Regions from separate parts of the Actinoallomurus bryophytorum genome, predicted to be linked through region 1. Evidence: predicted binding sites of a transcription regulator. Region 1 holds the regulator's gene; the other holds the start of a gene.
What was found. Region 1 encodes HspR, which represses chaperone genes until heat shock. Its sites were predicted from a motif close to ANTTGAGTCNNNNNGACTCAANT; they were not measured.
Positions count from the first base shown of each region.

Region 2: the regulator HspR is predicted to act here: its motif matches at 4,171-4,193, upstream of lon (endopeptidase La).

Region 1 covers NZ_VFOZ01000001.1:3,574,907-3,590,283, reverse strand. Annotated here, with positions in the region: gene FB559_RS16870 (MerR family transcriptional regulator) at 130-903, opposite strand; gene FB559_RS16865 (ABC transporter permease) at 900-1,676, opposite strand; gene FB559_RS16860 (ATP-binding cassette domain-containing protein) at 1,673-2,620, opposite strand; gene FB559_RS16855 (CU044_5270 family protein) at 2,735-3,865, opposite strand; gene FB559_RS16850 (RNA polymerase sigma factor) at 3,873-4,469, opposite strand; gene FB559_RS45555 (hypothetical protein) at 4,608-4,934, opposite strand; partial or broken gene FB559_RS45550 (hypothetical protein) at 4,971-5,159, opposite strand; gene FB559_RS16840 (C39 family peptidase) at 5,451-6,176, shown strand; gene FB559_RS43930 (hypothetical protein) at 6,158-6,310, opposite strand; gene FB559_RS16835 (RNA polymerase sigma factor) at 6,307-6,840, opposite strand; gene dnaK (molecular chaperone DnaK) at 7,056-8,915, shown strand; gene grpE (nucleotide exchange factor GrpE) at 8,959-9,651, shown strand; gene dnaJ (molecular chaperone DnaJ) at 9,691-10,866, shown strand; gene FB559_RS16815 (heat shock protein transcriptional repressor HspR) at 10,943-11,383, shown strand; gene clpB (ATP-dependent chaperone ClpB) at 11,384-13,981, shown strand; gene FB559_RS16805 (alkaline phosphatase D family protein) at 14,088-15,377, shown strand, end outside.
Region 2 covers NZ_VFOZ01000001.1:6,027,508-6,042,884, reverse strand. Annotated here, with positions in the region: gene FB559_RS28335 (NAD-dependent epimerase/dehydratase family protein) at 1-638, shown strand, start outside; gene FB559_RS44165 (nitroreductase family deazaflavin-dependent oxidoreductase) at 651-1,139, shown strand; gene FB559_RS28330 (hypothetical protein) at 1,149-1,634, opposite strand; gene lon (endopeptidase La) at 1,750-4,158, opposite strand; gene FB559_RS28320 (GntR family transcriptional regulator) at 4,344-4,736, shown strand; gene FB559_RS28315 (ABC transporter ATP-binding protein) at 4,733-5,623, shown strand; gene FB559_RS28310 (ABC transporter permease) at 5,620-6,672, shown strand; gene FB559_RS28305 (hypothetical protein) at 6,791-7,489, shown strand; gene FB559_RS28300 (SgcJ/EcaC family oxidoreductase) at 7,605-7,991, opposite strand; gene FB559_RS28295 (sigma-70 family RNA polymerase sigma factor) at 8,118-9,128, shown strand; gene FB559_RS28290 (MFS transporter) at 9,157-10,380, shown strand; gene FB559_RS28285 (helix-turn-helix transcriptional regulator) at 10,391-11,242, opposite strand; gene FB559_RS28280 (SDR family NAD(P)-dependent oxidoreductase) at 11,329-12,132, shown strand; gene FB559_RS28275 (formylglycine-generating enzyme family protein) at 12,530-13,243, opposite strand; gene FB559_RS28270 (TetR/AcrR family transcriptional regulator) at 13,290-13,862, opposite strand; gene FB559_RS28265 (DUF4267 domain-containing protein) at 13,949-14,317, shown strand; gene FB559_RS46325 (hypothetical protein) at 14,354-14,476, shown strand; gene FB559_RS28260 (NAD-dependent epimerase/dehydratase family protein) at 14,597-15,377, shown strand, end outside.

The DNA.
Region 1 (15,377 bases):
CAACCACGTTTCCGTCCTCCTGGTACGGCCTGGCAGTCAGCGTATGACCGGCGGCTGACAGGCACGAACACGGGTTCGCATACTACCGGTCAGTAGCTTTTCCGCCAGCCCGCGGAGACCCATCTCACGCTACGAGCCGGACATCCGGTCCCGGCACAGCTGGTCCAGGCGATCCCAGGCGGGAGAGGAGATGCCGGGCTGCGCCGCCACCAGGGCGACCGTGAGCGGCTCGTCGATCTCCCACTCCGACTCACCGCGATCCTGCTCCGAGCGCCGGGCGTACGCCACCGTGGCATCGGCGAGATCCTCCAGCCGCGGGTCGGACCGATCCCAGTCGAACGCCTCGTCCCACTCGAGATAGATCCGCTGGAACTCGGGGTCGGAGGCGGTCGACAGTTTGTCCTTCGCCCACTCCGGGGTGTCGGCCGGGAAGCGCGCCGCCACCAGGATCCAGGCGTCGCGTTCCATGCGGACCGTACGCGGGCTGACGCCGATGTCGCGCAGTGCGTCGAGGTAGTCCACGACCTCCCCGGGCAGGAGGAGGCGCTCCCCCGCGGCGAGCTCGGCGATCCGGCCTCGCTGCCGTTCAAGATCGCGGATCCGCTCCGTCAGCGCCTTGTCGATCTCCGTTATGGCCTCGGAGAACCGCGAGGGCTCCGCGTCCAGGAGCTCGCCGACGCGAGCCAGCGGAACCCCCGCGTCCGACAGGGTCTTGATGCGGATCAGGTCGACCACCGCCTGGGCGTCGTAGCGGCGGTAGCCCGAGACGTCGCGGTCCGGTTCGGTCATCAGGCCGCGCTGGTGGTAGTGCCGTACGGCGCGCACCGTCACCCCGACATAGGCGGCGAGCCTGCCTATGGTGAGCATCGACGCGTCCGCCGTACGGGCCTGCTCGTGGTTCATCGTCCCGGGTCCCTGTTGAAGAGTTTCTTCGCCCACAGGTATCCCATCGCGGCGATCGCGACGCACCAGGCGGCGGCGACCACTCCGTTGTGCCCGATCGGGGTGCCCATGAGCAGTCCCCGCAGCGTCTCATTGATCGAGGTGAAGGGCTGGTACTCGGCGAACTGGCGTAGCCCGGCCGGCATCGAGTCCGTCGGCACGAAGCCGCTCCCGATGAACGGCAGCAGGATCAGCGGAAGCGGAAGGTTGCTCGCCACCTCCGGCCGCTTGGCCACCAGCCCGAACGCGACCGCCAGCCAGGTGAGCGCCAGAGTCAGCAGGAGCAGGAGGCCGATCGCCGCGATCCACTCGGCCGGGCCGGCGTTAGGCCGGAACCCCATCAGCAGCGCGACGCCGATGACGAGCGCCGTGCTGAACATCGTCTGGATCAGACTCCCCACGACGTGCCCGGTCAGCAGCGAGGCGCGGGCGATCGCCATCGTACGGAAGCGGGCGACGATGCCCTCGGTCATGTCCGTGCAGACCGAGACCGCCGTCGCCGTGGACCCCGAGGCCACGGCCATCACGATGATGCCGGGGGAGACGTAGTCGATGTAGCGGGACCCCCCGAGTCCGGCACCGAGCGTGGAGCCGAAGACGTACACGAACAGCAGCAGGAAGATGATCGGCACAGCGGCCGTCGAGATCGTCATGGACGGATAGCGCAGGGCGTGACGGAGGTTGCGGCGCAGCATCGTCGCCGAGTCGCGCGCGGCATAGGACAGAGTGCTCATCGGACCTTCTCTTTCTGCGGCTGCCCGGTCAGGGCGAGGAAGACGTCGTCGAGGTCGGGCGTGTGCACCGAGAGCGAGGTGATCGAGGCGGCGTCGAGCCGCGCGAGCAGCTCCCGGAGTGACTCGACACCGCCGTCGCTCGGCACCCGTAGCGCGAGCGCCTCGTCGTCGCGCGACACCTCTCCGAGCGCGCGTGCGGCGGCGTCGAGCCCGTCGGCGTCGGTGAAGCGCAGCTGGATGTGGCCGCCGGGGATAATGCGCTTGAGCTCGTCCGGGCTTCCCTCGGCGACCAGCCGGCCGTTGTCGAGGACGGCCACGACGTCGGCGAGCTGGTCGGCCTCCTCCAGGTACTGCGTGGTGAGGAGGATCGTCACGCCCTCGGCGACGAGTGTGTGGATGATCTGCCACATGGAGCGGCGGCTGCGCGGGTCCAGGCCGGTGGTCGGCTCGTCCAGGAAGATGATCTGCGGGCGGCCCATCAGCGTCATCGCGATGTCGAGCCGCCGTCGCATGCCGCCGGAGTAGGTCATCGCCGTCTTCGCCGCGGCCTCGACCAGGTCGAACTGCTCCAGCAGCGAGGCGGCGCGCCGCCGCCCCTCCCGCCGGTCCAGATGGTGCAGGTCCGCCATCAGGAGGAGATTCTCGCGGCCGGTGAGCAGGTTGTCGACCGCCGAGAACTGCCCGGTGACGCCGATGGCCGCGCGAACCGCTTCGGGGTCCCGCCTCAGGTCGTGGCCGGCCACCCGTACGTCGCCGGCGTCGGCGGTGATCAGTGTGGAGAGGATCTGCACCGTGGTGGTCTTGCCGGCGCCGTTGGGGCCGAGCAGGGAGAAGATCGTCCCTTCGGCGACGTTCAGGTCGATCCCGTCCAGGACGACCTTGTCCTTGTAGGACTTGCGGAGCCCGGTCGCCGACAGCGCCGGGGTTTGCCCGTTTTCGTTCATGCTCCGAATGCTCCAGGGTTGACCCAACGTCAGGGTCAACCCTGGAGCGCACGAATCAGGCAGGAGATTTTCCGGTCGAGACGGCCGTACTCACCGTCGTGGTGCTCGCGCGGGTCAGCTGGGCGCCGTGTCCGTCCAGTCGGCGGTGCGCACCGTCGTCGTGCTCCCGACAGATCCGGTGGGCAGTTCCGGGAAGTTGGCGTTCGGCCCGAGGACCACCTCCTCGCTCGCGAGGGCACGACCGCTCGCCGGGGCGATCACCAGGCGCTGCTGTACGTGTATCGGCTGGCCGAGGGGGTCGATCTCGTCCATCGCGACCGCCGTTCCCTCGCGTCCGTAGGCGTCACGCACCGTGCCGGCCGGCTTCACGTCCGGCAGCGTGGCGAGCATCCGGAAGGCGGCCGCTCGCACCTTCGGCGTGACCGGCGAGTACAGGATCAGGGAGGAACCCTGCACGAACAGCCATTCTTCGAGGGCGGCACGCGTCCCCGGCGGTGGAGCCCACGGCCTGGGCATGGCGGACGGGAAGGCACTCGGTAGTTTCCCGACATTCGGCTTTCGCTGGGTCGGGCTGTCCGGTAGCGCGAGCAGCCAGGTGCGCAGCTTTCCGGGATCGGCCGGGAGTTGCCGCAGTCGGTCCAAGCCCGCCTGCGATGCGGCCCCCATCCCGTCGAGTATCTCGGCTGCGCTCCCACGCCACACGACCACGCGCTCAGGGGCCCTGGTCCGCTTGCCCCTCGAAGTACGGAAAACACGAGGAGAGCCCGCCTTTCGCCAGGCCTCCCGGTCGGCAGGGGTGGCCGGCTGGGCACCGAGATCCTGCTGTCGGTCGATCGCCTTCCCCGATCGGTCCGCCGCCTGCCAGGACTCCTCGCGGCTCGTGTTGCGGATCAGATATCCGCCGGTCTTGACCTTCTGGAACCAGCGGGTGCTCGCGTCGACGTGCCAGTATCTCCCCGTCGTCGCCGGCTGCCGGTCGGCCCGCAAAGCGGCGTTGAGCAGCACCGTACGCGCCGTGGCAGCCTGCGGCGTAGGCGAAGTCCGCGAGGGAGGCTCCGGTGGCATGGTCACGACGACGGCGACCGCCGCGGTGACGGCGACGATCGCCAGCCCGGCCCCCGGCACCACCCAGCGCCGTCGGGGACGGCGGCGGTCCTGGCGCGCCACGCCGTCGAGCCGAGCGCGGGCCGCCATCACCTCGCGCGCGGGAGCGGGCGCGGGCGGCTCGTAAAGATCGCGAATCATCCGGATCTCATCCATCGTGGTCCTCCAGGCCGAGCAGCGGATTGGTCCCGCCCAGCGCCTCACGTAGTTTTCGTCTGGCCCGGTTCAGCCGCGACCCGACCGTGCCGTACGGGATGTCCAGCGCGGCGGCCACCTCCTCGTGGCTCAGACCGGCGAGCGCGACGAGCAGCACGACGTCCCGGTCGCCGGCGGACAGCCCGGCGAGGGCTCCCGAGAGCCGCTTTCGCAGTCCTTCGGCGGCGAGTCGTCCGGTGGTCCGTTCCTCGTGTTCCTCGGACTCCGGATCCGGTGCCAGCCGGTCCATGGCGCGCAGTTTCCGCAGCTCACTGCGCCGGTGCTTGCCGACCAGCTTGGTGGCGAACCCGTACAGCCAGGTCCGTACGCTGGCGCGCCCGGGGTCGTACCGGTGCCGCTTGCGGAACGCGGCGACGAACGTCTCGGCGGCGATGTCGGACGCGTGCTCCACCCCGACCCGCCGGGACGCGTACGCACGGATCTCGGCGAAATAGGCGTCGAAGATCGCCCCGAAAACCTCAGGTGCGTCACGGGACTGCCGGATCATGGTGGCGTCGCGCTCCGCTTGGTCTCCGATGGCGGTACTCAAGTCGGGCTCTGTCTCATGTGGATCTCTCCATGGCGGGTTGGCGGTCACCCATGTCTCACCCGACGCGCCCGGCCACTTTCACGTGCGGCGTCCCGACCGTGCCAGGGCACGATCGGGACGGAGGGACCGCCGGGCGGCTCAGCCGCCGTACGCGGTGTTCGTCCAGCCCATCGCCACGTAGATCTCGCTGTGGGTGATGGCGCTCGGGATCGGCGGCACACCTGGCGGTGGGGGCGCGGACTTGCCGCCGTTGCCCTTGACGAGGACGACCTGGGTGCCGAGTGGCGTGTACGTCGACGGGTCGAGGAGCAGTTCGTTGTCCCCGGCTCGGCCGCGGTGAGCAGTACCTGCCGGGCCGTCAGGGGCCGGACCGGCTCGTGGGTCCCCGTTCCCCGGCCTGGCGAGCCGCCGGTGAGGCCGGCCACGAGAGCGAGCGCTGTGGCGGCGGACGGAACGCACCTTCACGCGGGCACGGCTGAGCCGCGAGCCGACCGTGCCGTACGGGATATCGAGCGCCTGGGCGATCTCCTGATGGGACAGGTCGCACAGGGCGTTTGAGCAGCAGGACGTCGCGGTCGCCCTTCGACAGCGCGGCGATGGCCCTGGCCGGCCGCGGCTGGAGGCCCTCGGCGGCCACCCAGTCGATGACGCGGTTCTCGTGGCCGTCGGCGACCTCCTCGACCCCGACACCGGTGAGTGCACGGTACCGGCGCGTCTCCTGGCGCCGGTGGTGCCTCGTTCGTCGCGGGCGTCGTATCGGTCCTGGCCCTCATCCGCGGCGCTCCGCCATGGGTCACCTTCCGGTGATCGGTGTGCTGACACCAGGCACTCCGCCGGAGAGACGAATACCTTTCATATGAGTAAATAGAGTTCTACGACGCGTTACATGAGCACATATCAGCATTCGCTTGACCGCCTTGCAGGTGCCGACGTCTGAGGCACGGCTCGAACTCTGGGCCTTGTGATGTCTGGAGGACGCAAGTGAAGAATGCTCTGAGCCGAGCGCCGACGGTGGGAATCGCCGCCGTCACCGCTTTCCTGGTGGGCGCGGGGACCGCGCACGCCGTCGTCACGCCGCCGCCCGGCATCACCACGCGAAGCACGCGGATCGCACAGATCGCGCAGATCACACAGATCACGTCGGCCTCTCTGGCCACACGCGCCACCTCGATACTGCCCGTGGCGATGCCACGCTCGTACCGGCTGAAGCTCCACGAGCAGTACCAGTGGACCAACTACTACTGCGTCCCCGCCTCCACGTCGATGAGCCTGTCCACCTTCGGGGTCAAGGTGAGCCAGGACGCGCTGGCCAGGAAGATGAGGACGACCACGAGGGGTACCGGCGGCGACACGGCGGCCTCCGTGATCGACGACTACCTTCATCCGCGCAGGTTCGACGACCGCGTCGTCGGCGACGTGGTCGACCACCCCGAGCTGCTGATGCAACGCGTGTCGTACGACGTCGGGTCCCTACGCCGGGCGCCGGTCATCCAGGTCTGGATGGAGCGCCTGCCCTGGAACAAGGGCAAGCTCAAGGGCCAGTGGATCGGCCATGCGATCGTCGCCTACGGCTACAACCAGCAGGCCGGCACGATCACGGTCTTCGACCCGTGGCGGCCGACCGGCGGCACCCACACGATCCCCGCCTCCGCTCTCGCCCGCACGCTCCAGTCAGGCGGCGGCATGCACTACATCTCGCGCCTCTGACGCCCGGCCGACGCCGACGACGCGTAGAACGCACGGGCCAGCTCGGACCTACGGGTCGTCTCGTCGACCTTTCCGTCCCCACTGAGATGACCGGGACGGCACTCGGCCAGTTCCTTCATGATGTCGTCCTTCACGACAGCCCCATCCCCATCGAGTCAACGGCGTGACGACCCTGGGGGACCTGCACGAGCGCCGCCAGCCGCTTGCGAGCCCGATGGAGCCGCACGCGCGCGTTGGCCGCCGTACACCCGAGGACGCCTGCCGCCTCGTGCGGGCTCAGCCCCTGCCACGCCATGAGTGTGAGCACCTCGCGGTCGGTGTCCGGCAGGTCGGCCATGGCCCCCAGCATCGCCAGCCGGTCGACGACATCCTCGGCGACGTCGGCGGCAGGCTCCTCGGTCCGGCGGCGGAGCGCCGCGGTGAGAGAGGCACGGCGCGCCTCGGCGCGTACCGCGTCCCGTATGACATTCCTCGCCACACCGAACAGCCACGGAAGCTCCGCCGACGGAATCTCGCGGCGTCGACGCCACGCGGCCATGAACGTCTCGCTCACGATCTCGTCGGCGGCCTCGGCCCCCGCGCGGCCGGCGGCGTACGCCCAGACCCGCTTGCGGTAGCGGTCGTACAAGGCCGTGAAGCGTTCCCGGTCATCATCGGCATCCACGCGCTCTCCGTCCTCTGGGCGGCGGTCACGAAGTAGTGGCCACAAGAGGGGCGGTTATTACGGGAACACGGGGGATTCTTCGGACGTTAGACCCAACAGCAAAGTTGAGTGAGCCAGACTCAAGTCATTTGACAGCGCAAGCTCGCTCGGGCAACCTTGCGTCTGCTGGACTCAGCTTCGAAAAGACGACACAGCACAGTCGGAGGAACCAACTCATGGCACGAGCGGTCGGTATCGACCTTGGGACGACCAACTCGGTCGTCGCGATCCTGGAGGGTGGCGAGCCCACCGTCATCGCCAACGCGGAGGGGTCGAGGACTACGCCGTCCGTCGTCGCCTTCGCCAAGAACGGCGAGGTTCTCGTCGGTGAGGTCGCCAAGCGCCAGGCGGTGACCAACGTCGACCGCACCATCCGGTCGGTCAAGCGCGAAATGGGCACCGACTGGAAGACCAAGATCGACGACAAGGACTTCACGCCCCAGCAGATCAGCGCGTTCGTGCTGCAGAAGCTGAAGCGCGATGCGGAGTCCTACCTCGGTGAGAAGATCACCGACGCGGTGATCACCGTTCCCGCGTACTTCTCGGACCACCAGCGGCAGGCGACCAAGGAGGCCGGCCAGATCGCGGGCCTCAACGTCCTGCGCATCATCAACGAGCCGACCGCCGCGGCGCTCGCCTACCACCTGGAGAAGGAGGGCGAGGCGACCATCCTCGTCTTCGACCTCGGTGGTGGCACCTTCGACGTCTCCCTCCTCGAGGTCGGCGACGGCGTCGTCGAGGTGAAGGCGACCAACGGCGACAACCACCTCGGTGGTGACGACTGGGACCAGAAGGTCGTCGACTGGCTGGTCACCAACTTCAAGAACGCCAACGGCGTCGACCTGGCCAAGGACAAGATGGCGCTGCAGCGCCTGCGTGAGGCCGCGGAGAAGGCCAAGATCGAGCTCTCCAGCTCTTCGGAGACGAGCATCAACCTGCCCTACATCACGGCATCCTCCGAGGGCCCGCTCCACCTGGACGAGAAGCTCACCCGGGCCGAGTTCCAGAAGATGACCTCCGACCTGCTCGACCGGTGCAAGACGCCGTTCCAGCAGGTGGTCAAGGACGCCGGCATCGCCCTGAACGACATCAACCACGTCGTTCTCGTCGGTGGCTCGACCCGTATGCCCGCCGTCGCCGACCTGGTCAAGAGCCTGACCGGCGGCAAGGAGGCCAACAAGGGCGTCAACCCCGACGAGGTCGTAGCGGTCGGCGCGTCCCTGCAGGCCGGTGTCCTCAAGGGCGAGGTCAAGGACGTCCTGCTCCTCGACGTGACCCCGCTGAGCCTGGGCATCGAGACCAAGGGCGGCATCTTCACCAAGATCATCGAGCGGAACACCACGATCCCGACCAAGCGGTCGGAGGTCTTCACGACCGCCGATGACAACCAGCCGTCCGTGGAGATCCAGGTCTACCAGGGCGAGCGCGAGATCGCGGCGTACAACAAGAAGCTCGGCACCTTCCAGCTGACGGGCCTGCCCCCGGCGCCCCGCGGCGTGCCGCAGATCGAGGTCACCTTCGACATCGACGCCAACGGCATCGTGAACGTCGGCGCCAAGGACCTCGGCACCGGCAAGGAGCAGTCGATGGTCATCACGGGCGGCTCGGCGCTGCCCAAGGACGACATCGACAAGATGATGCGCGAGGCCGAGCAGTACGCCGAGGAGGACCGCAAGCGACGCGAGGAGACCGAGACCCGCAACAACGCCGACACCCTCGCCTACTCCACCGAGAAGTTCCTCGGGGAGAACGACGAGAAGATCCCGGCCGAGGTCAAGACCGAGGTCCAGACGGCGCTGGACGAGGTCAAGAAGACCCTCGAGGGCACCGACATCGACGCGATCCGCACGGCGTCGGAGCAGCTCGCGCAGGTCAGCCAGAAGATGGGCGCCGCGATGTACGCCCAGAACCAGCCTGGTGAGGACGCCGCACAGGGCGCCACCACCGACGAGGCCGGCGCGCCCCAGGAGGACGAGGTCGTCGACGCCGAGATCGTGGACGACGAGAACACCAAGCGCGAAGGCGGTGCGGCGTGAGCCGCAGCCTCCTTCCGCAGGCAGTAGCCGAGGAGGTCAGAGCGTGACGGAGCGTCATGACGACGCCGAGGAGCGCGAGGGCCCGGTGATCCGCGACAAGCGGCGCATCGATCCCGAGACGGGCAAGGTCCGGGAGCCGGCTGAGCCGGCTCCCGAGTCCTCCCCGAGCGCACCCACGGCCACCGACAACGAAGAGGCCGCGGACATCAAGAAGCAACTGGCGGAGCGCACGCTCGACCTGCAGCGGCTCCAGGCGGAGTACTCCAACTACCGCAAACGGGTCGACCGGGACCGGGCGACCGTCCGTGAGCAGGCGCTCGCGAACGTCCTGTCCGAGCTCCTGCCGGTGCTCGACGACATCGGACGGGCCCGCGAGCACGACGAGCTGAACGGCGGGTTCAAGCAGGTCGCGGAGCGGCTGGAGGGCACGGTCGGCAAGCTCGGGCTGAAGTCCTTCGGGACTCCGGGCGAGCCGTTCGACCCGAACGTCCACGAGGCGCTCATGCATTCGTTCTCCGCCGACGTCAGCGAGCCGACGGCCGTGCAGATCCTGCAGCCGGGGTACGGCATCGGCGAGCGGATCCTGCGGCCGGCGCGGGTCGCGGTGGCCGAGCCGGGCGGCGGGCCGGACGAGACGGAGCCGGAGCGAGCCGAAGAGCCCGAGCGGTCCGAGGCCGCAGAGGCGCAGACCGAGACCGAGGGGAAGCCCGAGGTTCCGGCGTCCGACGACGACTGAGACGAACAAAAGACGAACGGAACGAGGTAAGGGACGCCCGTGAGCACCAAGGACTACCTGGAGAAGGACTACTACAAGGTCCTCGGTGTTCCGAAGACCGCCACCCCGGACGAGATCAAGAAGTCCTACCGGAAGCTCGCCCGGCAGTACCACCCGGACGCCAACAAGGGTGACTCCGAGGCCGAGGAGAAGTTCAAGACCATCTCCGAGGCCTACGACGTGCTGTCGGACGAGAAGAGCCGCAAGGAGTACGACGAGGCCCGCAGCCTGTTCCGCGGGACGGGTCCGCGCGGTGGCGGTCAGGGCGGTTTCGGCTTCGACCTGGGTGACCTGTTCGGCAACACGGGCGGCACCACGGGTACGGGCACGCCTCCCGGCGGGACCGGCGAGCGCATCGGCGACCTGTTCGGTGGGCTGTTCGGCCGCAGGCAGGGCGGCACGACCCAGCGGGCGCGCCGGGGCACCGACGTCGAGTCCGAGATCACGCTGACCTTCGGCGAGGCCCTCGACGGGCGTACGGTGCCGCTCCGGCTGACCAGCGAGGCGGCATGCCCGACCTGCCGGGGGACCGGCGCCAAGACCGGCACGGTCCCCCGCGTCTGCCCGCGCTGTGAGGGCACCGGGCAGGAGAGCCGCAACGCGGGCGGGTTCGCCTTCTCCGAGCCCTGCCGCGAGTGCCACGGCCGCGGACTGATCGTCGACGACCCCTGCACGACCTGCTACGGCAGCGGCCGGGCCCAGAGCACCCGCACGATCCAGGCGCGCATTCCGGCCGGGGTCGACGACGGGCAGCGGATCCGGCTCAAGGGCAAGGGCGCGCCGGGAGAGAACGGCGGGCCGAACGGCGACCTGTACGTCCTCGTGCACGTCACGCCGCACAAGGTGTTCGGCCGCTCGGGCGACAACCTCACGCTGAAGGTGCCCGTCACCTTCCCGGAGGCCGCGCTCGGCGCCGAGATCAAGGTGCCGATCCACCGGGGCCAGCCGAAGACCGTACGCATCGCGCCGGGCACACCCAACGGACGGGTGCTGCGGGTACGCGGCCAGGGCGCGTCCCGGCGCGACGGCACCAAGGGCGACCTGCTCGTCACCGTCGACGTACAGGTCCCGACCGAGATCGACGAGACCACCCGCGAGGCCCTGGAGAAGATCACCGGGAGCCTTGGCGGCGATGATGTGCGCGGTGACCTGCTGCGGATGGCGAGAGAGGAGTGATCGTGACCGTGACCGAGCGAAGCGAGGGAACCGACAAGCACAGCATCGTGATCACTCCGCCGACGGAGGAGGACTCGTGAATCCTTTCGGCGACGACAGTCCGGTCTACGTCATCTCGGTGGCCGCGGAGCTGTCCGGCCTGCACCCGCAGACGCTGCGCACGTACGACCGGATGGGCCTGGTCTCGCCGGGCCGTACGTCCGGCCGCGGCCGCCGCTACTCCATGCGCGACATCGTGTTGCTGCGGGAGATCCAGCGGCTGTCACAGGACGAGGGCATCAACCTCGCCGGTATCAGGCAGATCCTCGACCTGCAGCGTGAGTCCGAGGTCCTACGGGCCGAGGTCGTACGGCTACGGGGGCTGGTCGAGGAGCTGGGCAACGAGCTGGAGTCCACCCGTGCGGTGGCCGCCCGGCTCGCCCGGCTGAAGAACACCCCCGAGTCGGCGGGCGGCGCCGAGCTGGTGCCGATCCGCCAGACCAGTGTTGTGCTGTGGCGTGCGCGCGGGGAGGAATAAGTGGACTACAAACTGACCCAGAAGAGTCAGGAGGCGGTATCGACCGCCGTACGCCGGGCGGCGACCGAGGGACACCCGCAGGTCGAGCCGGCACACCTGCTCGTCGCGCTGCTGTCCCAGGGCGACGGCACGGCACGACCGCTCCTGGAGGCGGTGGGCGCGGATCCGCAGGCACTGCGCCGCCGGGCCGAGGAGCAGATCGACGCACTGCCGAAGGCGGCCGGCTCGACCGTCGGCGCGCCGCAGACCTCACGTCCGCTGCTGGTCGTGCTGAACACCGCGGCCAACCGTGCCAAGCAGCTCGAGGATGAGTACGTCTCCACCGAGCACCTGCTGGTCGGCCTGGCCTCCGACGGCGGTCCGGTCGCGACGCTGCTGCGCGAGAACGGCGCGACTCCGGACGCCCTGCTGGAGGCCTTCGAGCAGGTACGCGGGCACGCGCGCGTGACGAGTGAGAACCCCGAGGAGACCTACCAGGCGCTGGAAAAGTACGGCGTCGACCTGACCGCGCAGGCCCGCGAGGGCAAGCTCGACCCGGTCATCGGCCGCGACACCGAGATCCGCCGCGTGGTCCAGGTGCTGTCCCGGCGTACGAAGAACAACCCGGTGCTCATCGGTGAGCCCGGCGTGGGCAAGACCGCGGTGGTCGAAGGTCTGGCCCAGCGGATCGTCGCCGGCGACGTCCCGGAGACGCTGAAGAACAAGCAGCTGATCTCGCTCGACCTGTCCGCGATGGTCGCGGGCGCGAAGTTCCGCGGCGAGTTCGAAGAGCGCCTCAAGGCCGTGCTGAACGAGATCAAGCAGAGCGACGGGCGGGTCGTCACGTTCATCGACGAGCTGCACACCATGGTCGGCGCGGGCGCGGCCGAGGGCTCGATGGACGCCGGCAACATGCTCAAGCCGATGCTGGCCCGCGGTGAGCTGCACATGATCGGCGCCACCACGCTGGACGAATACCGCGAGCGGATCGAGAAGGACTCGGCGCTGGAGCGCCGGTTCCAGCAGGTCCTGGTCGGCGAGCCGTCGGTCGAGGACACGATCGCGATCCTGCGCGGCCTCAAGGGCCGCTACGAGGGACACCACGAGGTTCAGATCGCCGACGCGGCGCTCGTCGCCGCGGCCGCGCTCTCCGACCGGTACATCACCGCTCGATTCCTGCCGGACAAGGCGATCGACCTTGTCGACGAGGCCGCATCCCGGCTGCGCATGGAGATCGATTCACGGCCGGTCGAGATCGACGAGTTGCAGCGTGTGGTCGACCGGCTGGAGATGGAGCAACACCAGCTCAGCAAGGAGTCCGACGAGGCCTCCCAGCAGCGGCACGAACGGCTCAAGGCCGAGCTCGCCGACCGTAGGGAACAGCTCAACGGCTTGAACGCGCGCTGGGCCCAGGAGAAGGAGGGCCTCAACAAGGTCGGTGAACTGAAGAAGCGCATCGACGAGGCCGAGAGTCGACGCGAGCAGGCCTTCCGCCAGGCTCAGGTCGACGGCGATTGGAAGGCCCCCAGCGACATCGCGATCGAGATCAAACAGCTGCGCGACGACCTGGAGGCCGCAGCGGAGGCCGCCAAGAACCGGGACGCCATGGTCAGGGAGGAGGTCACCGCCGACGACGTCGCCGAGGTCGTCGCGGCGTGGACCGGTATCCCGGCCGGGCGCCTTCTCGAAGGCGAGACCGCCAAGCTGCTGCGCATGGAGGAGGAGCTGGGCCGGCGCCTGATCGGGCAGTCCGATGCCGTGCGCGCCGTTTCCGATGCGGTACGCCGCGCGCGGGCGGGCGTCTCCGACCCGGACCGCCCGACGGGTTCGTTCCTGTTCCTCGGCCCGACCGGTGTCGGCAAGACCGAGCTGGCCAAGGCGCTGGCGGACTTCCTGTTCGACGACGAGCGTGCCACGGTCCGCATCGACATGAGCGAGTACGGCGAGAAGCACTCGGTCGCGCGGCTCGTCGGTGCGCCTCCCGGCTATGTCGGCTACGAGGAGGGCGGCCAGCTGACCGAGGCGGTACGCCGCCGCCCGTACTGCGTCGTGCTGCTGGACGAGGTCGAGAAGGCCCATCCTGAGGTCTTCGACGTGCTGCTCCAGGTGCTGGACGACGGCCGCCTGACCGACGGCCAGGGCCGCACGGTCGACTTCCGCAACACGATCCTGATCATGACGTCGAACCTCGGCTCGCAGTTCCTGGTCGACCCGGCCCTCGACAACGGGGCGCGGCGTGAGGCCGTGCTCACGGCGGTGCGCGGCAACTTCAAGCCGGAGTTCCTCAACCGCCTCGACGACGTGATCATCTTCGACGCGCTGACGACGGAGGAGCTGACGAAGATCGTCGACCTGCAGGTCGACCGGCTGGCACGCCGCCTGTCCGACCGGCGGCTGACGCTGACCGTGACCGACGGGGCCCGCGAGTGGCTGGCCCTGACCGGCTTCGACCCGGCGTACGGCGCCCGTCCGCTCCGCCGGCTCGTGCAGAGCGCCATCGGCGACCAGCTCGCCCGCGAGCTGCTGTCCGGCGAGATCCGCGACGGCGACGAGGTCGTCGTGGACGTCGACGAGGCCGCGGACACGCTGACCGTAAAGCCCGGCGTCCCGGTCGCCTGACCAAGGTCATCGGCGCCGTCACCGCCCTTCGCGGTGACGGCGCCGGATCTTTCATCGACCCCTCCAAGTGGACGCCGATGCCGGTTTTGGCGTATTGCATACATGTATGACGCAACTCCTCGTTGGTCCCCTGCTCCGTCACGTCGGCCCTGATACGGCCGCTGTCTGGGTAGAGACCGACCAGCCGTGCGACGTGCGGGTGCTCGACACCACGACGCCGACGTTCACCGTCCACGGACACCACTACGCGCTCGTCCAGATCGAAGGCCTCGCCCCCGGATCGGACACCGAGTACGAGGTCGCACTCGACGACCAGACCGTATGGCCGAAACCCGGGTCACCGCCGAGCCGCATCCGGATGCCGGCGCCCGGCCAGGGTCAGCGGATCAGCTTCGGGTCGTGCCGGGTCGCCCCCGGCGTGGAGAAGACCCACGGGCCCGACGTGCTGGGGGCGTACGCGCGCCGGCTCGCGGGTGGGCACGAATGGCCCGACCTGCTGCTGATGGTCGGCGACCAGGTCTACGCGGATGAGACCGGGCCGGAGATGCAGGAGTTCATCAAGGCCCGTCGCGACACCGGCGAGCCGCCGGGCCTGGAGATCGCCGACTACGAGGAGTACACCCGGCTCTACCAGCTGGCCTGGACCGACGACGACATGGTCCGCTGGCTGCTGTCCACCGTGCCGACGCTGATGATCTTCGATGACCATGACATCCGGGACGACTGGAACACCTCCGAGACCTGGCTCCGCGACATCCGCGCCCAGCCGTGGTGGCACGAACGGATCACCGGCGGGCTCGGCTCGTACTGGGTCTACCAGCACCTGGGCAACATGTCGGCGGAGAAGCGCTCCCAGGACCCCGTCTACCGGGACGTCCTGGACGCCGACGGCGACGCCGGGGACATCGTCGACAAGTTCGCCGAACGCGCCGACGAGCAGGCGGACGGCACTCGCTGGAGCTACGCGCACGACTACGGGCGCACCCGGCTGATCGTCGTCGACAGCCGCTGCGGACGCGTGCTGCGCGACGGCAAGAGGGCCATGCTGGACGACGACGAGCTCGCCTGGGTCCAGGAACAGTGCCGCGGTGACGTGGACCACCTGGTCGTGGCCACCTCGCTGCCGTACCTGCTTCCCGCGACCATCCACCACCTGGAGTCATTCGACGAGGCGATCGCGGGCGGGGCGTGGGGCCGCCGGATGGCCAGACTCGGCGAGAAGATCCGGCAGGGCGCCGACCTGGAGCACTGGGCGGCGTTCGAGAGGTCCTTCAGCGCCCTCGCGGACACGCTCCTGGAGGTGGCGCGGCGCGACGACGGGCCGCAGAGCATCACGCTCGTCTCCGGCGACGTGCACTACTCCTACCTCGCCAGGGTCGCCAACACCTCGACCCCG
Region 2 (15,377 bases), 2.5 Mb from region 1:
AGCCCGTCATCACCTCCGACGGGCCGCTGGCGAGTCCGCGGACGGCGTACGGACGATCGAAGATGGAGGCGGAGCGCTACGTACGCGGCCTGCAGGACGACGGCGCGCCGGTGACCATCTTCTATTTCTCCGGGGTGATCGGGCCGTCCCAGCCGAACCTCGACAGCTTCTCGGCGGGCCTGGTCGCCGCGCTGAAGACCGCCTGGCCGATCACACGCGGCGGCGTGTCGCTGCTCGACGTCCGCGACGCCGGCGACGGGCTCGCACGCAGTGTGCGTCCGGGGCAGGGCGCACGCCGTATGGTCCTCGGCGGGAAGTACGTCACCTGGCCCCAGCTCGCCGACGCCTGTGACGCGGTGACCGGCGTCCGTACGCGCCGGATCCCCGTGCCCGCCCGCGCCCTGCTCGCGATCGGTACTCTTCTCGACGTCGCGAGGCGCGTGCACGGCTTCGGTTATCCGCTGACACGGGACGCGGCCGAGTTCGTCGTGACGCTCGTCCCCTCGGACGACACCGCCGCCCTCGACACGCTCGGCCTGACGCTCCGGCCGTTGGAGGAGAGCCTGGAGGACACCGTGCGCTGGCTCGTGGCCGCAGGACACCTCCACCCGTCCAAGGCGGGGCGGCTCGCCCCGTAGAGGAGCACGTTGATGTCGGGAAGAACGCTGGAGACCGTGCTCAAGCCGGTCGCACGGCGGCTGGCCAGCGCCCCCTGGTTCGCCAAGATCGGCCCCAAGGTCGTACCCCCGCTGGACCGCGCGCTGCACCGGATCTCCGGCGGGCGCCTGCTGTTGCCGCAGCTCGTGCTGCCCAGCATGGTGCTCACCACCACCGGGAGCCGTACCGGCCTGCCCCGGCAGACGCCGCTCATCTGCATGCCCGAAGACGACGGCTCGTTCGTCATCGTGGGCAGCAACTTCGGCCGCGAAGGCCACCCGGCGTGGACGGGCAACCTCCTGCGCCAGGCGAAGGCCGAGGTCAGCTACCGGGGCCGCACCATCCCGGTCACCGCCGAGCTGCTGGAGGGCGCCGACCGCGACGAGGTGTGGCCGCGGCTGATCCGGGTCTGGTCGGTGTACGACACCTACGTCGAGCGCGCGGGCCGCAGGCTGCGCGTCTTCCGGCTCACCCCGTCCTGACCCGGCGGCTCAGCCGCTCGACTTGGGTGACGGGGTCGGCGGCACGGGTGTCGCGGGCTGGACCGGCTGGTTCGGCTGCGGCATCCCGCGCCGGAACTGCGGCATGCGGTTCGGCTGCTGTCCCCAGTACCCCGGCGCGCGGAATCCGGGTGCGCCGCGCATCTGACGCTGGAAGACCGCCGGGCCCGAGTGGTCGTGCCCGCCGTCGCTGAACGCGGCCACGATCCCGCCGCCGACCAGACCGCCGACCAGGCCCGCGACGACGGCGACGGCGCCCATCCGTACGCCGGCATGCGCCGACCAGCGGCGGAACCTGCCGGGCTGGGCCGGGGCCGCGGTGGCGTACGGCGTCGTGCCGCCCGGGGGCGGCGGTGGCGGGGCGCCTTCGTGCGCGTGCGCGGCAGGCGGTCCGGCGGCGGGGGGTGCCTCGCCGGCCGGGGTCTCGTCCGGTCCGCGAGGGGTGCCTTCCGCGGGGTGTTCTTCGTGCTCGGCCATTTCGCTCTCCTCATTGGAACAGTCCCAGCGAAGCACAATTCCCCTAAGGCCGCGGTTAACGCCATAAATGAGGAGGGGCCCTCACCGAATGGTGAGAGCCCCTCATCGGGAATCGTCAGGCGGCGACGGTCTGCCCGGTCGTCGCCGGCTCCAGTGCCACGTCGAGCACCTCGCGTACGTCGGCGGCCAGGTGCACCGTCAGCTGCTCGAGGACCTCGGCCGGGACGTCGTCCAGGTCAGGCTCGTTCCGCTTCGGGATGAGGACCGTGGTGATCCCCGCCCGGTGCGCCGCGAGCAGCTTCTGCTTGACGCCGCCGATGGGCAGTACGCGCCCGGTCAGCGACACCTCGCCGGTCATGGCCACGTCCGAGCGTACGAGCCGTCCGGACAGCAGCGACGCGAGTGCCGTCGTCATCGTGACGCCGGCGCTCGGCCCGTCCTTGGGAACCGCCCCGGCGGGCACGTGGATGTGCACGCCGCGGTTTTTCAGGTCACCGACCGGCAGCTCCATCTCCGCGCCACGCGAGCGCAGGTACGAAAGCGCGATCCGGGCCGACTCCTTCATGACGTCGCCGAGCTGACCGGTCAGGGTCACCCCGGTCTCGCCGGTCTCCTCATCGGCCAGCGACGCCTCGATGTAGAGGACGTCGCCACCCGCGCCGGTGACCGCGAGGCCGGTGGCCACGCCGGGCACCGCCGTACGGCGCTCCTCCTCCTTCAGCGACGTCTCCGGCGTGAACCGGGGACGGCCGATGTAGTCGCGCAGGTCGGCCGCGCCGACCGACAGGGGCAGCGTCGCCGTTTCGAGGGCGATGTTCGCCGCGACCTTGCGGAGCACACGGGCGATCCCCCGCTCCAGGCTCCGTACGCCCGCCTCGCGGGTGTACTCGGCCGCCAGCAGCCGCAGCGCGTCCTCGCCGAAGGTGACCTCCTCGGCCGTCAGACCGGCCTTGTCCAGCTGACGCTGGAGCAGGTGGTCGCGAGCGATGGTGACCTTCTCGTCCTCGGTGTAACCGTCGAGCGAGACCAGCTCCATGCGGTCCAGCAGCGGGCCGGGGATCGTGTCGAGGGCGTTGGCGGTGGCCAGGAACACCACGTCGGACAGGTCGAGCTCGACCTCGAGGTAGTGGTCGCGGAACGTGTGGTTCTGCGCCGGGTCCAGCACCTCCAGCAGGGCCGCGGTCGGGTCGCCGCGGTAGTCGGCGCCGACCTTGTCGATCTCGTCCAGGAGCACGACGGGGTTCATCGTGCCGGCCTCGCGGATCGCGCGGACGATCCGGCCGGGCAGCGCGCCGACGTACGTCCGCCGGTGACCACGGATCTCGGCTTCGTCCCGTACGCCGCCGAGCGCGACGCGGACGAACTCGCGGCCCATGGCACGGGCCACCGACTCGCCGAGCGAGGTCTTTCCGACTCCGGGCGGACCCACGAGGGCGAGCACCGCGCCGGACCGCCGTCCGCCGATCACCCCGAGCCCGCGCTCCTCGCGGCGCTTGCGCACGGCGAGGTATTCGACGATGCGCTCCTTGACGTCGTCGAGCCCGGTGTGGTCCTCGTCGAGGATCTGCCGGGCGCCCACGATGTCGTACGCGTCCTCGGTCCGGTCGTTCCACGGGATGTCGAGCACCGTGTCGAGCCAGGTACGGATCCAGCCGACCTCGGGAGACTGCTCGGAGGTCCGCTCCAGCTTGTCGACCTCCTTGAGCGCCGCCTCGCGTACCTTCTCCGGCAGGTCGGCGGCCTCCACGCGTGCGCGGTAGTCCTCCTCCTCGCTGGAGGGGTCGCCGCTCAGCTCGCCCAGCTCCTTGCGGATGGCGGCGAGCTGCTGGCGGAGCAGGAACTCCTTCTGCTGCTTCTCCACGCCCTCCTCGACGTCCTTGCGGATCGTCTCGGCGACGTCGAGCTCGGCGAGGTGCTCACGGGTCCAGCCGATCGCGAGCCGCAGCCGCTCGGTCACGTCGGCCGTCTCGAGGATCTGCACCTTCTGCTCGATGCCGAGGTAGCTCGCGTACCCGGACCGGTCCGCCATCACCGACGGGTCATCGATCTGCTGGATCATGTCGACGACCTGCCAGGCGCCGCGCTTCTCCAGGACGCCGACGACCAGAGCCTTGTACTCCTTGGCCAGCTCCTCGGCTCTGTCGCCGAGACCGCCGTCTTCGATCACCGTGCCCTCGACCCACAGCGCCTTGCCCGGCCCGGACGTGCCGGTACCGACCCGCACGCGCGCCACACCACGTACGACGGCACCGGGGTCACCGCCCGGCAGCCGGCCCATCTGCTCGACGACGGCCAGCGTGCCGACCGCGGCATATTTCCCATTGACCCGGGGCACGATGAGCACCCGCGGCTTGTCATCCTTGTAGTCCGGCAACGCACCGAGCCCGGGCGAACCCGCTGCCGTACGCGCCGTGTCGATCGCGCCTCGTACCTCATCGTCCGAAAGAGACAACGGCACGACCATCGCGGGCAGCACGACCTCGTCGTCGAGGGGCAGCACCGGCAGGGTGACGGTCTTGCTCATCAGGCCTCCAAAGATTGAGTCACTCACACTCAAGAAAGGAGAGCCCTGATCTATTTCCCCGAGCCTGTTCGCTCTGAGCGAGCACGATCGCGGACGGCGATCGCGACGAGGCTCGACCTTGCATTGACAGTGCATCTTGTTAGCAACGTATAGTACTAGCTAACTAGATAAATGGAGCTTCGGACATGATCGAGTTTCACCTGGACGACCGCTCCGGCCTCTCGCCGTACCAGCAGTTGGTCCGGCAGGTGCGGCAGGCCCTGCGGCTGGGCCTGTTGCACGACGGGGACCGGCTACCGACGGTCAAGGAGGTAGTGGCACGGCTGGCGATCAACCCCAACACCGTGCTCAAGGCCTACCGAGAGCTCGAGCACGACGGCCTCGTGGCCGCGCGGCCGGGGGTGGGGACGTTCGTGACGGCGACGTTGACCGACGCATCGCTCGCCGCGCACGGTCCACTGCGTCAGGAGCTACGGCGTTGGCTGGTCAAGGCACGAAGGGCCGGTCTCGACGAGGAAAGCATCGAGGCGCTGTTCATGACGACCTTTCGGGCCGCCGCTGAGGAGGACATAGCATGACCGCTGTCTTGAAGGCCCAGGGCCTGGGCAAGAGATACGGGAAGCGCTGGGCGCTGACCGACTGCACCCTGGACATCCCAGCCGGGCACGTCGTGGGGCTGGTAGGTCCTAACGGAGCCGGCAAGACGACACTGTTGAACCTCGCCAGCGGCCAGCTGGCACCGACGTCGGGCAGCATCACGGTGCTCGGCGGCCGCCCCGGGGACGGCCCCGCGCAACTGGCCAAGGTCGGGTTCGTCGCCCAGGACACTCCCACCTACGCCGGACTGACCGTTGCGGAGCACCTGAAGCTGGGCGCGCGCCTCAATCCCGGGTGGGACGACGGGTTGGCACGGGAACGGGTCCGGCGGCTCGATCTCGACCCCGCCCGCCGGGCCGGGAAGCTGTCGGGCGGGCAGCGCGCCCAGCTCGCCCTCACCCTGGGCATCGCCAAACGGCCCGAGCTGTTAATCCTGGACGAACCGGTCGCCGCCCTCGACCCGCTCGCCCGCCGCGAGTTCATGCAAGGCCTGATGGAGGCCGTCGCCGAGCAGGAGCTCAGCGTGGTGCTGTCCTCCCACCTGGTCTCTGATCTGGAACGAACCTGCGACTACCTGATCGTTCTCGTCGACTCGCGCGTCCAGGCCGCCGGAGAGGTCGAGGAACTGCTGACCACCCACCACCGGATCACCGGCCCACGCCGCGATCCCGCCCGGCTCCCCGCGGACCAGCACGTCGTCTCCGCCAGCCACACCGACCGGCAGACCACCCTGATCGTCCGCACCGGCGCTCCGATCCACGACCCCGCCTGGACCGTCAGCCGGCTCGACCTGGAAGACCTCGTCCTCGCCTACATGAGCAAGCCCGCCGGCACCGGCCGCCGACCCATCCTGGAGGTACAGCGATGATCTGGCTGACCTGGCGCCAGTTGCGTGCCGCCGTGGCGATGATGGCCGCCACGCTCGCCGCGCTCGTGGCTCTCCTGGCCCTGACCGGTCAGGGCCTGGCCGATGACTTCTCCACCGGGGTCGCCGGCTGCGTCACCCAGAGCGACGGCTGCGCGAACTTCTTCCAGGACTTCTTCCATGACAACCAGGCGCCCTTTCTCGCGGTCACCGCTGTCGTGCTGGTTCTGCCCGCCCTCATCGGGCTCTTCTGGGGAGCTCCGCTGATCACCCGTGAACTGGAGGCCGGCACGCACAGGCTGGTGTGGAACCAGAGCGTCACCCGCACCCGCTGGCTGGCCGTCAAACTCGGTCTCACCGGCCTGGCCGCCATGACCGCCGCAGGGCTGGGCAGCCTTGCGGTGACCTGGTGGTCCGGCCCCATCGACAAGGCCTCAGGCGGAAACACCCCCGGCTTCCCGCGGATGGGGCCGCTGCTGTTCGGCGCACGGGGCATCACCCCCATCGGGTACGCGGCCTTCGCCCTCGCTCTCGGCGTGGCCCTCGGAATGCTGGTCCACCGCACCCTGCCGGCCATGACCATCACCCTGGTCGTCTTCGTCGCCGTCCAGATCGCCATGCCGCTGCTGGTCCGCCCCCACCTTCTTCCCCCGGCCCGCTCGGTGATCGAGATCACCACCTCGAACATCGACGACATCAATTGGCTACGCGGCGGCTCGATACGCCTGAGCGTGAAGGCGCAGGCCCCCGACGACACCGGTGCCTGGGTCCTGTCCAGCCACATCGTGGATGCCTCAGGACATACGGTCACGAGAAACATCCCCGTTTCCACGTCCACAGGACCCTGCGCACCACCGACCGAGCAGAAACCTGAGGCAGGGGTGCAGGCGTGCCTCACTGAGGTCAACCGGCTCGGCTACCGGCAGCGGCTGGCCTACCAGCCTTCCACCCGTTTCTGGACCTTCCAGTCGATCGAGACCGGGATCTACATCGCCTTCGCCCTCGGCCTGGCCGGGTTCGGCTTCTGGTCGATCCGCCGTCGCCTGCCGTGACCTCCGCGACATCCTGGACCGGCTGGGCGACCCGCGGGAGATCGCCGACGAGGCGCGCCGCCGGTTCGGCCTGCCCGATGCGACGGCCGGTCCGCTGGAGGTCGCCGTACTGCTCGTCATGACCGCCGGCGCGGTCGTGTGGCCGTGGCCGCCCGTCGGCCTGGCGATCGGCGTCCTGCTCCTGTGGCGGTCACGTTCCTGGACCACGCGCGCGAAGTACGTGGGCGGCCATCTTCCGCTCGCCGCCGCGATCGTGCTCACGGCGGCGAGCTACCTGCTCGGCTCCTGGATCGGCCTCGGCGCGCCGGCGGGCCTGATCGTCGCCGGGCTGGTCCTGCCGCTCGTCGGCGCGGGTTACCTGGCCGTGCGGCTGGGCCGCAGACTGCGACCGCTCGCCTGGGCCGGCGTCGCGGCGGTCCTGCTCGTCGTCGCCGTGCCGGCGGTGGTCGGCCTCGTTCCCGCCCGGACGTCGGCGTTCGTCGCCGGGGACGTAGCGCCTCGACCGCTCACTTCCGGGAAGACGACCTGCGGCGCCTTCTACGCGGCCAAGCACTTCCCCGGGCGCGGTGCGATCGGGACCAACGTGGGGATCTGCTGGAACGGCGCCCGGGTCTGGACGGCCTGGGGGCCGAACTGCCCGGTCTCCTCGACCGGCCTGGCCCGCCTGTCGGTGCATCGCTGCACGGTCCGGGCCCAGGGCAGTGTCCTTCTGGTCGACACCGACATCACCGAGCGGGCGACCACCGCCCCCGGATTCGGCCGCTCGGAGGGGTACGGCTGGGTCATCGACCCCGACGGCTCGTTCCAGCCCATCTGACACCCTCCTTCCGCCCCTGCTCACCCGTGCGGGCGCGCCACGCGGCCCGGCCGTACGTCCCGCTCCAACGGACATACGGCCGGGCCGGCGTCGAGTGCGTTCTCTGCCGCCGGGGTCAGGCGGGGCAGTTGTGGTAGGCCGCCAGGAGCCATCTGCCGTTCCGGCGGGTCAGGGTCCAGGTGGCGATCACCCACCGGTCGCCGGGGGGCTCGGTCTCGCCGGCCATCACGACGGCGCTGCGGGTGACGACGATGGCGGCGTCGGCGCTGAGATGGCGGATGCTCTGCACCTCGTCGCGGACCTGGCTGCCCTTCAGCGGGCCGGCGAAGCCCGCCGCCATGCGGTCGCGGGTCGCGGTGCGGCCGGCGCTGTAGGAACCGGGCAGGATCGAGGTCGCGTCCTCGGTGTAGGAGGCCACGAAGGCGTCGGCGTCGTTGTCCGCCCAGGCCTCGTAGATGCCGTCGAGCACGGCGAGAACCTCGCGGTCCCTGGTGTCGGTCATGGTCGTTCCTTCCGTCGGTGTGCTGCCTTCACCGGTACTTACCGGGCGGCCTGCCGCGGCTCATCGCCGCGCGGCGATGACTTTCGGGACACCTGCCGGTATGTATGGGCCCGGGGACCTACGCGCGTGACGGAGGACAGAGTGGCGACCAGCGAGGACTTCACGGTCCAGACCGATCCGTTCCGCCGGGAGCTGCTGGCGCACTGCTACCGCATGCTCGGCTCGGTGCACGACGCCGAGGACCTGCTGCAGGAGACACTGCTGCGTGCCTGGCGTGCGTACGACCGGTACGACCCGAGCCGCGCGGCACTGCGCACCTGGCTCTACCGGATCGCCACCAACGCCTGCCTGACCGCGCTCGAACAGCGCAGCCGCCGTCCGCTGCCCTCCGGACTCGGCGGGCCGCCGGGCGACGATCCCGAGCAACCCCTGATCCACGGCGAGGAGGTGCCGTGGCTCCAGCCGATTCCCGACGCGATGCTCGGTGACCCGGCGGGCGTGGTGCTCTCGCGGGGTTCGCTGCGGCTGGCCTTCGTCGCCGCGATGCAGTTCCTGCCGGCCCGGCAGCGGGCCGTGCTCATCCTGCGCGAGGTGCTGGACTGGCCCGCCGCCGACGTGGCGGCGGCGCTGGACATGACGACCGCCGCGGTGAACAGCGCCCTGCAGCGGGCCAGGGCACGGCTCGGCGAGGCCGGGCTGGGCGAGGACCAGATCGACGAGCCCGCCGACCCCGGCCATCGCGCGCAGGTCGAACGCTATGCCGTCGCCTTCGAGAACGCCGACCTGGCGGCGCTGGAGAAGCTGCTGACCGATGACGCCGTACTGGAGATGCCGCCGTTCCTCAACTGGTTCGCGGGCCGCGAGCCGTACATCCGCTTCATCGCACGCGTCTTCACCCTGCGGGGCACGGACTGGCGCATGGTGCCGGTGCGGGCGAACGGGCAACCCGCGCTGGCCGCCTACACGCGCGCACAGGACGGCGGGTACGCGCTGCACACTCTCCAGGTGTTCACGGTCACGGCGTCGGGCATCAGCCGCAACACCACCTTCCAGGACCAGGATGTGTTCGCCTACTTCGGCCTGCCCGGAAGGATCACCGGCGCCGAGGACCGGGGGCCGGGCAGGCCCTCCCCGTGATGGAGAACCACGACAGAAGGAGCCCCCCATCGACTCGCCGCGCAGCCTGGTCGCCTCAGCGTTCGTCGCCTTCGCCGCCTTCGGCTCGTTCTGGGGCGTCTGGGGTGCCTCGGTGCCCCGGGTGCGGCACCAGGCGGGCGTCAGTGACGGTCAGCTGGGTTTCGCCCTCTTATTCGTGGGCGCCGGCGCTCTGCCCGCGATGCTGCTGGCGGGCAGAGCGCTCGATCGCTGGGGGCCGATGGTCGCCGCCGGTGCCATCAGCCTGCTCGGCGTGGTCGGAGCCGGTCTGGCCCTGACCGCGGTGAACCTGCCGAGCCTGTGCGTGGGACTCGGGATCGCCGGTGCGTCAAGCGGCGCGGCCGACGTGACGATCAACGCGGTGGCAGGACGGGCCGAGCAGCTCACCGGACGACCGGTCATCGCCCGCGTCCACGGCACGTTCTCCGCCTTCGTCGTCGTGACCAGTCTCGGCGCGGGAGTCGCCTCCGCCGCCTCCTGGCCGCTCGCCGTGCCGTTCATCGGGGTGGCCGCCCTCTGCCTGGCCGCCGGTGCCATCATGCTGAGGGCGGTCCCCCACCGGACCACCGTCCACGACGACGGCACGAAGGCGCCGGCGGCGCCGTCGTCCGGCCACGCCCGGATCATCCCGCTGGTGCTCATCGGCGTGCTGGGGGCACTGGCGTTCGCGAGTGAGAACGCCCACCAGAGCTGGAGCGCGGTCTTCGCCCAGGACGAACTCCACGCGGGAGCGGGGCTCACCACGGTGGCGCCCGCCGTCTTCGCCGGAACCGTCGCGATCACGCGGTTCTCGATCGGGAGCCTCAAGACCGCCCACGCCCGTACCGTCATCCTGACCGGCGCGCTGGCGGCCGCCGGCGGCGCACTCGTCATCGCGGGCGCCCCGAGCCTGCTCGTCGCCACGCTGGGGCTGGTGATGGCCGGCGCCGGAACCGGCGTGCTCTTCCCCACGCTCCTGGCCACCGTCTCGCGCAACGTCGAGGAGGACTACCGGGGCCGCGCGACGTCCATCGTCAGCACCGTCTCCTACCTCGGATTCCTCTTCGGCCCCGTGTACGTCGGCGTGGCCGCCGACGCCGCCGGACTGCGGGGCGCCATGGTCGCCGTCGCGGCCCTCGCCGCCGCCCTGTTCGTCCTGGCACCCCCGATCCTCCATCTCAGCGACCCGCCGCGTCGTGAAGATCTCCGCGCGTCGTCGCCGCGCCGGCCACGCTCTGGTCGCGGTCCGCGGTGACGGAGTCGCCCTAACCGGGCACGTCCATGCGCTGGGTGCCGATGACCGACAGCAGCCGCAGGGCCTCCTCTGACGGTGAGCCGGGGTCGGCGGTGTAGATCACGACTCGCTGGTCCCGGTCGGTGATGTCGAGGACGTCGCAGTTGACGGTGACCGGGCCGACCAGCGGGTGCTGGAAGGTCTTGCGCAGTGACGGTCCGGCGCTCACGTCGTGGGAGGCCCACAGCCGGGCGAACTCCTCGCTGCCGGACAGGAGCTCGTCCACGAGACCGGTCACCTCGGGGTCGTCGGGATAGCGGGCGGCGGTGGCTCGCAGCTGATGGGCCGCGGTGTGGGCGAACTCGTCGGCATCCGACACGCCGTACAACCGGCGCCCCTGGGGGTGCGGTCCGAGGAAGGCGCGGCGCACGAGGTTGCGGTCGCGCCGGGACAGGGTGGAGAAGTCCTCCATGAGGGCGGCGGCCAGATCGTTCCAGGCGATCACCTCGTGCGTCGCGGACACCACGGTCGCCGCGGCCTGGGGCAGCCGGTGCAGCAGGTCAAGGATGCTCTGGCGTACGTCGACGCGGGGGCCGGTCGGCGGGCCGGGCGGGGTCCCGGCGAGGTGGTGGAGGTGGTCGCGCTCGGCGTCCGGCAGGCGCAGGGCCCGGGCCAGACCGGCCAGTACCTCGCGCGACGGGCGCCGGGCGCGGGCCTGTTCGAGCCGCGTGTAGTACTCGGTCGAGATGAACGCCAGCTGGGCGACTTCCTCGCGGCGCAGTCCCGGCGTACGGCGGCGACGCCCGGCGGGTAGCCCCACCTCGCCGGGGGTGATCCGCTCACGCCTGCTGCGCAGGAAGGCGGCCAGTTCTCGTCTGTCCACACCTCCAGTGTGCGCGGAGGCGACGAGCCCAGCCAGGTACCGGCGGGGCCTGGCTGGGCTCCGCGGCGACACGCAGGCTCGTCGACATGGACAACACCACATCGACCATCGACGGATCGACCCCCACCGGCCGGGGACTGCTGGCCGGCAAGGTGGCCTTCATCACCGGCGCGGGACGCGGCATCGGCGCCGCCGCGGCGCGGTTGTTCGCCCAGGAGGGCGCCCAGGTGCTGCTCGCGGCCAGGACCGAGAGCCAGCTGAAGTCGGTGACCGAGGAGGTACGGGCGGCGGGCGGCACCGCGGACCACGTCGTGTGCGACCTGGCCGACGCGGCGAGTGTACGGGCCGCCGTCGCCCGCGCCGTGGACCTCTACGGCCGGCTCGACGTCGCCTTCAACAACGGAGCGACGATCATGCCGCCCGGACCGATGGACCGGGTGGGCGAGGCCGACTTCGACCATGTGTACGCCGTGAACCTGAGGGGTGCGTGGCTGGCCATGACCGCCGAGGTCGCCGCCGTCCGGGCCACCTCCGGGACGGGGGCCATCGTCAACAACTCCAGCGTCGGCAGCCTGATGGGCAACCCCGAACTGCCCGTCTACGGCGCGATGAAGCGGGCGGTCAACAGTCTCACCGAGTCGGCCGCCGTCACGTACGGACCCGAGGGCATCCGTGTCAACGCCATCGCCCCCGGCAACACGCTGACCGAGATGATGCGTGAATGGGACGAGAACTCCCCCGGCATCAGCGAGCGGCTCGCCGCCCGGACCCCACTGCGGCGCGCGGCCGACCCTGACGAGATCGCCCAGGCCGCCGCCTGGCTCCTCAGCGACCGCTCCTCCTTTGTGACCGGCACAGTGTTGCCGGTCGACGGAGGCGCGCGGACCTGACCCCGGAGTGCCCCGCGGCCGCCAAAATCATCACCACGGCCGGCATCTGGACGTTCGGTGACAACCCCGCCAGGGGCAGCCCCAGCGCTGGGACGGTGACCAGCACCGGAAGGCGCGCCCGGCCCGAGATCCGCCCCGGCAGGGCGCCGTAGACCAGGCCGCCGAGCGCGCTCCCGGCCGAAAGCGCCGCGACGCGAAGACATGACAGGTGTTCCTGAGAGACGCTCACCGAGAGCGCCGCCGACGTGCGGGGACGGCGAGAAGCCGCACCCGACGGGATGCGGCTCGGCGTCGCCTTACGCACGAGGGAGGAACACTGAGCGGACGCCAACACAGTGGCCGGTCCGCGCGAGCTCGCGGGGATTCCCGGGTGTCCGCCGACGGCTTCTTACGAGCTCTACGTCCGCCGGCCGGTCGCATCGGCGCCTGGGTGGAGGGCGAGGCGAAATCCGAGGTCGTCGATGCGGAGGGTCGGGTGGCTCTTGCGGCGGGACGACGCGCGGCAGCTCCACTGCCGGTCGTCGGCGCCTCCACCACGGAACACGCGGTAGGGGCCGTAGACGCGGGGATCGTAGAGATCCCAGCACCACTCCCACACGTTGCCGATCATGTCGTACAGGCCCCAGGCGTTCGGCGTCCTGGTCGCGACGTCGTGCACCTGACCGCCGGAGTTGGCGCGGTACCAGGCGATCTCGTCCAGCTCTCCGTAGCGGATGCCCGAGGTGCCGGCGCGGCAGGCGTACTCCCACTCGGCCTCGGTCGGGAGGCGGTATCCGCCCGCCGTCTCGTCGCAGACCACGTCCTCGGCGTCGGGGTCGTCACCGATCGTGTAGCAGGGGGCGAGCCCGGCCGTTCGCGAGAGCAGGTTGCAGAACCGTACGGCGTCCTGCCAGGAGACCTCGGTCACCGGCGTTCGCGGCCCCGCCGGGCTCACGGGTGCCTCGCCCCGTACGGCGGCGTACAGCTCGCGTGTCACCGGGTACGGCGCCAGCCGGAAGGCCCCCACCTCGACCGTCCAGTCGGTCTTCGTGCCCTCGTCCCGCAGCACGATCTCCCCGGCCGGGATCTCGATCATCTCGCCGATCGCCCGGCGCGGCGTCTCAGCGCTCATCGCGGCTCCGACCCTACGCAGGACGACCGCTGTACCGCGCGGCGGGTCAGCGCGAGAAACGGCTGAGCAGCAGCGCCAGCCTCCGCTCGTGTTCCTCGCGCCGGAGCCTGCCGTTGCGCATGAGCGTGAGGAGTCCGTGCAGCCCGCTCCAGAAGGTCTCGGTGAGCGTCTCCAGATCATCGTCTCGCGCCAGCGGCCGTACGGCCTCGCGCAGCTCGCCGAAGGCATCCCACAGGGCGGGCGGTGCCGCGGCGGTGGCGAACGGCAGGTCGACGGCGTGCGTGAACATCGCGTCGTACAGGGCGGGCCGTTTCCCGGCGAACTCGGCATAGGCCGCGGCGACGTCGGCGAGGGCCTGCCGGGCGTCGGGCGCCGACGTACGGGCCGCGCGCAGCTCGGCGCCGAGATCGGCGAAGCCCTCCACCGCGACGGCCGCCATGATGGCGTCCTTGCCCTTGAAGTGGCTGTAGAGGACCGGCTGGCTGTACTCGATCTCGGTGGCCAGCCGTCGCGTGGTCACCGCGTCCCAGCCTTCGGACTCGGCCAGCTCACGGGCGGCCGTGATGATCAGCTGTTCGCGCTCTGCTCGCTCGCGCTCCCGGCGCGCCTGGATGGACATGGGCCGATTCTAGCGCCGCTAGTGTTCCTGTCGGGGCTATGTTAGCTTCGCTCTCATACCTAGCGCCGCTAGCGAAGGAGAGGGTCATGCTCATCACCGCCTACGTACTCGCCATCGTTCTCGACGTCTTCGTCCTCTTCATCGGCGTACGGTTCCTTCTGGCGCCCCAGGCCGCGGCCGCCGGCTACGGCGTCCCCGCCAAGAAGGAGGGTGACGCCGCCTACCTGACCGTCAAGGGACTGCGCGACTCCGGCTATGGCATCCTCGGGCTCGCCCTGCTGGCGTTCGCGGGCGCCCACGCCGAGGCCTGGTTCATGCTCGTCGCCGCCCTCCTCCCCCTCGGCGACACCGCGATCGTCCTGCGCAACGGCGGCACGAAGGCGACCGCGTTCGGTATCCACTTCGCCACCGCCGTGATCGTCCTCATCAGCGCGGCCCTGCTGTTCGCCGCCTGAGCCCGCACCCCTCACCCAAGCCAAGGAGTCACTCCGATGTCGCTGATCGTCCCCGACTTCGACGAGTCCGTCATCGTCCGCTCGGCGGAGGCCGAGGTCCAGGAGCTCTACGACACCTACTTCCTGAACAGCACGAACTGGAACGACGCCCGGCCCTGAACGACGTCTGGGCGGTCGGTGTACCGCGCCTTTGTCCTGCGCGACACCCCCCCCGGCCGGGTCTACGCCCCCGGTGAAATGTGCTGCCGCCGACTCCGGGCGTGACCAGAATGGCCTGGTATGAGGCTTCTTGTGCTGGGCGGAACGCACCACGTCGGACGGGCCGTCGTCGAGGCGGCGCTGACGCGGGGGGACGAGGTCACCACCGTCAACCGGGGGCTGAGCCGGGCCGCCGCGGCGGGGGTGGAGGCGCTCGTCGCCGACCGGACCGATCCCGGTGCGCTGCGCCAGGTGGTCGCGGGCCGGGAGTGGGACGCCGTGATCGACACCTGGAGCGGGGCACCGCGCGTGGTCCGCGACTCCAGCGAGCTGCTGGCCGGGCGGGCCGGGCACTACGGGTACGTGTCCAGCCGGTCGGTCTACCGGTGGCCCATCCCACGTCACGCCCGCGAGGACGCGCCGCTGGTCGACGGCGATCCCGGCATGGACGGTGACGAGGACTACGCGGCCGCCAAGCGCGGCGGCGAGCTCGCCGTCCTGCGGGAGTTCGGTGACCGGGCGTTGCTCGCCCGCGCCGGACTGGTTCTCGGGCCGTACGAGAACGTCGGCCGGTTGCCGTGGTGGCTGCGCCGGATCGAACGCGGCGGGCGGGTTCTGGCACCCGGCGTCCCCGGCCGTCCTCTTCAGTACATCGACGCGCGGGACCTGGCCCAGTGGATGCTCGATGCCGCCGAGCGCGAGGCCGGGGGCGCCTTCAACGCCGTCAGCCGGTCCGGGCACGCCACGATGGGCGAGCTGCTCGACGCGGCGGTACGGGTGACCGGTTCGGACGCCGAGCTGGTCTGGGCCCCGGCCGAAGTGATCGAGGAAGCGGGCATCAGCCCCTGGATCGAGCTGCCGA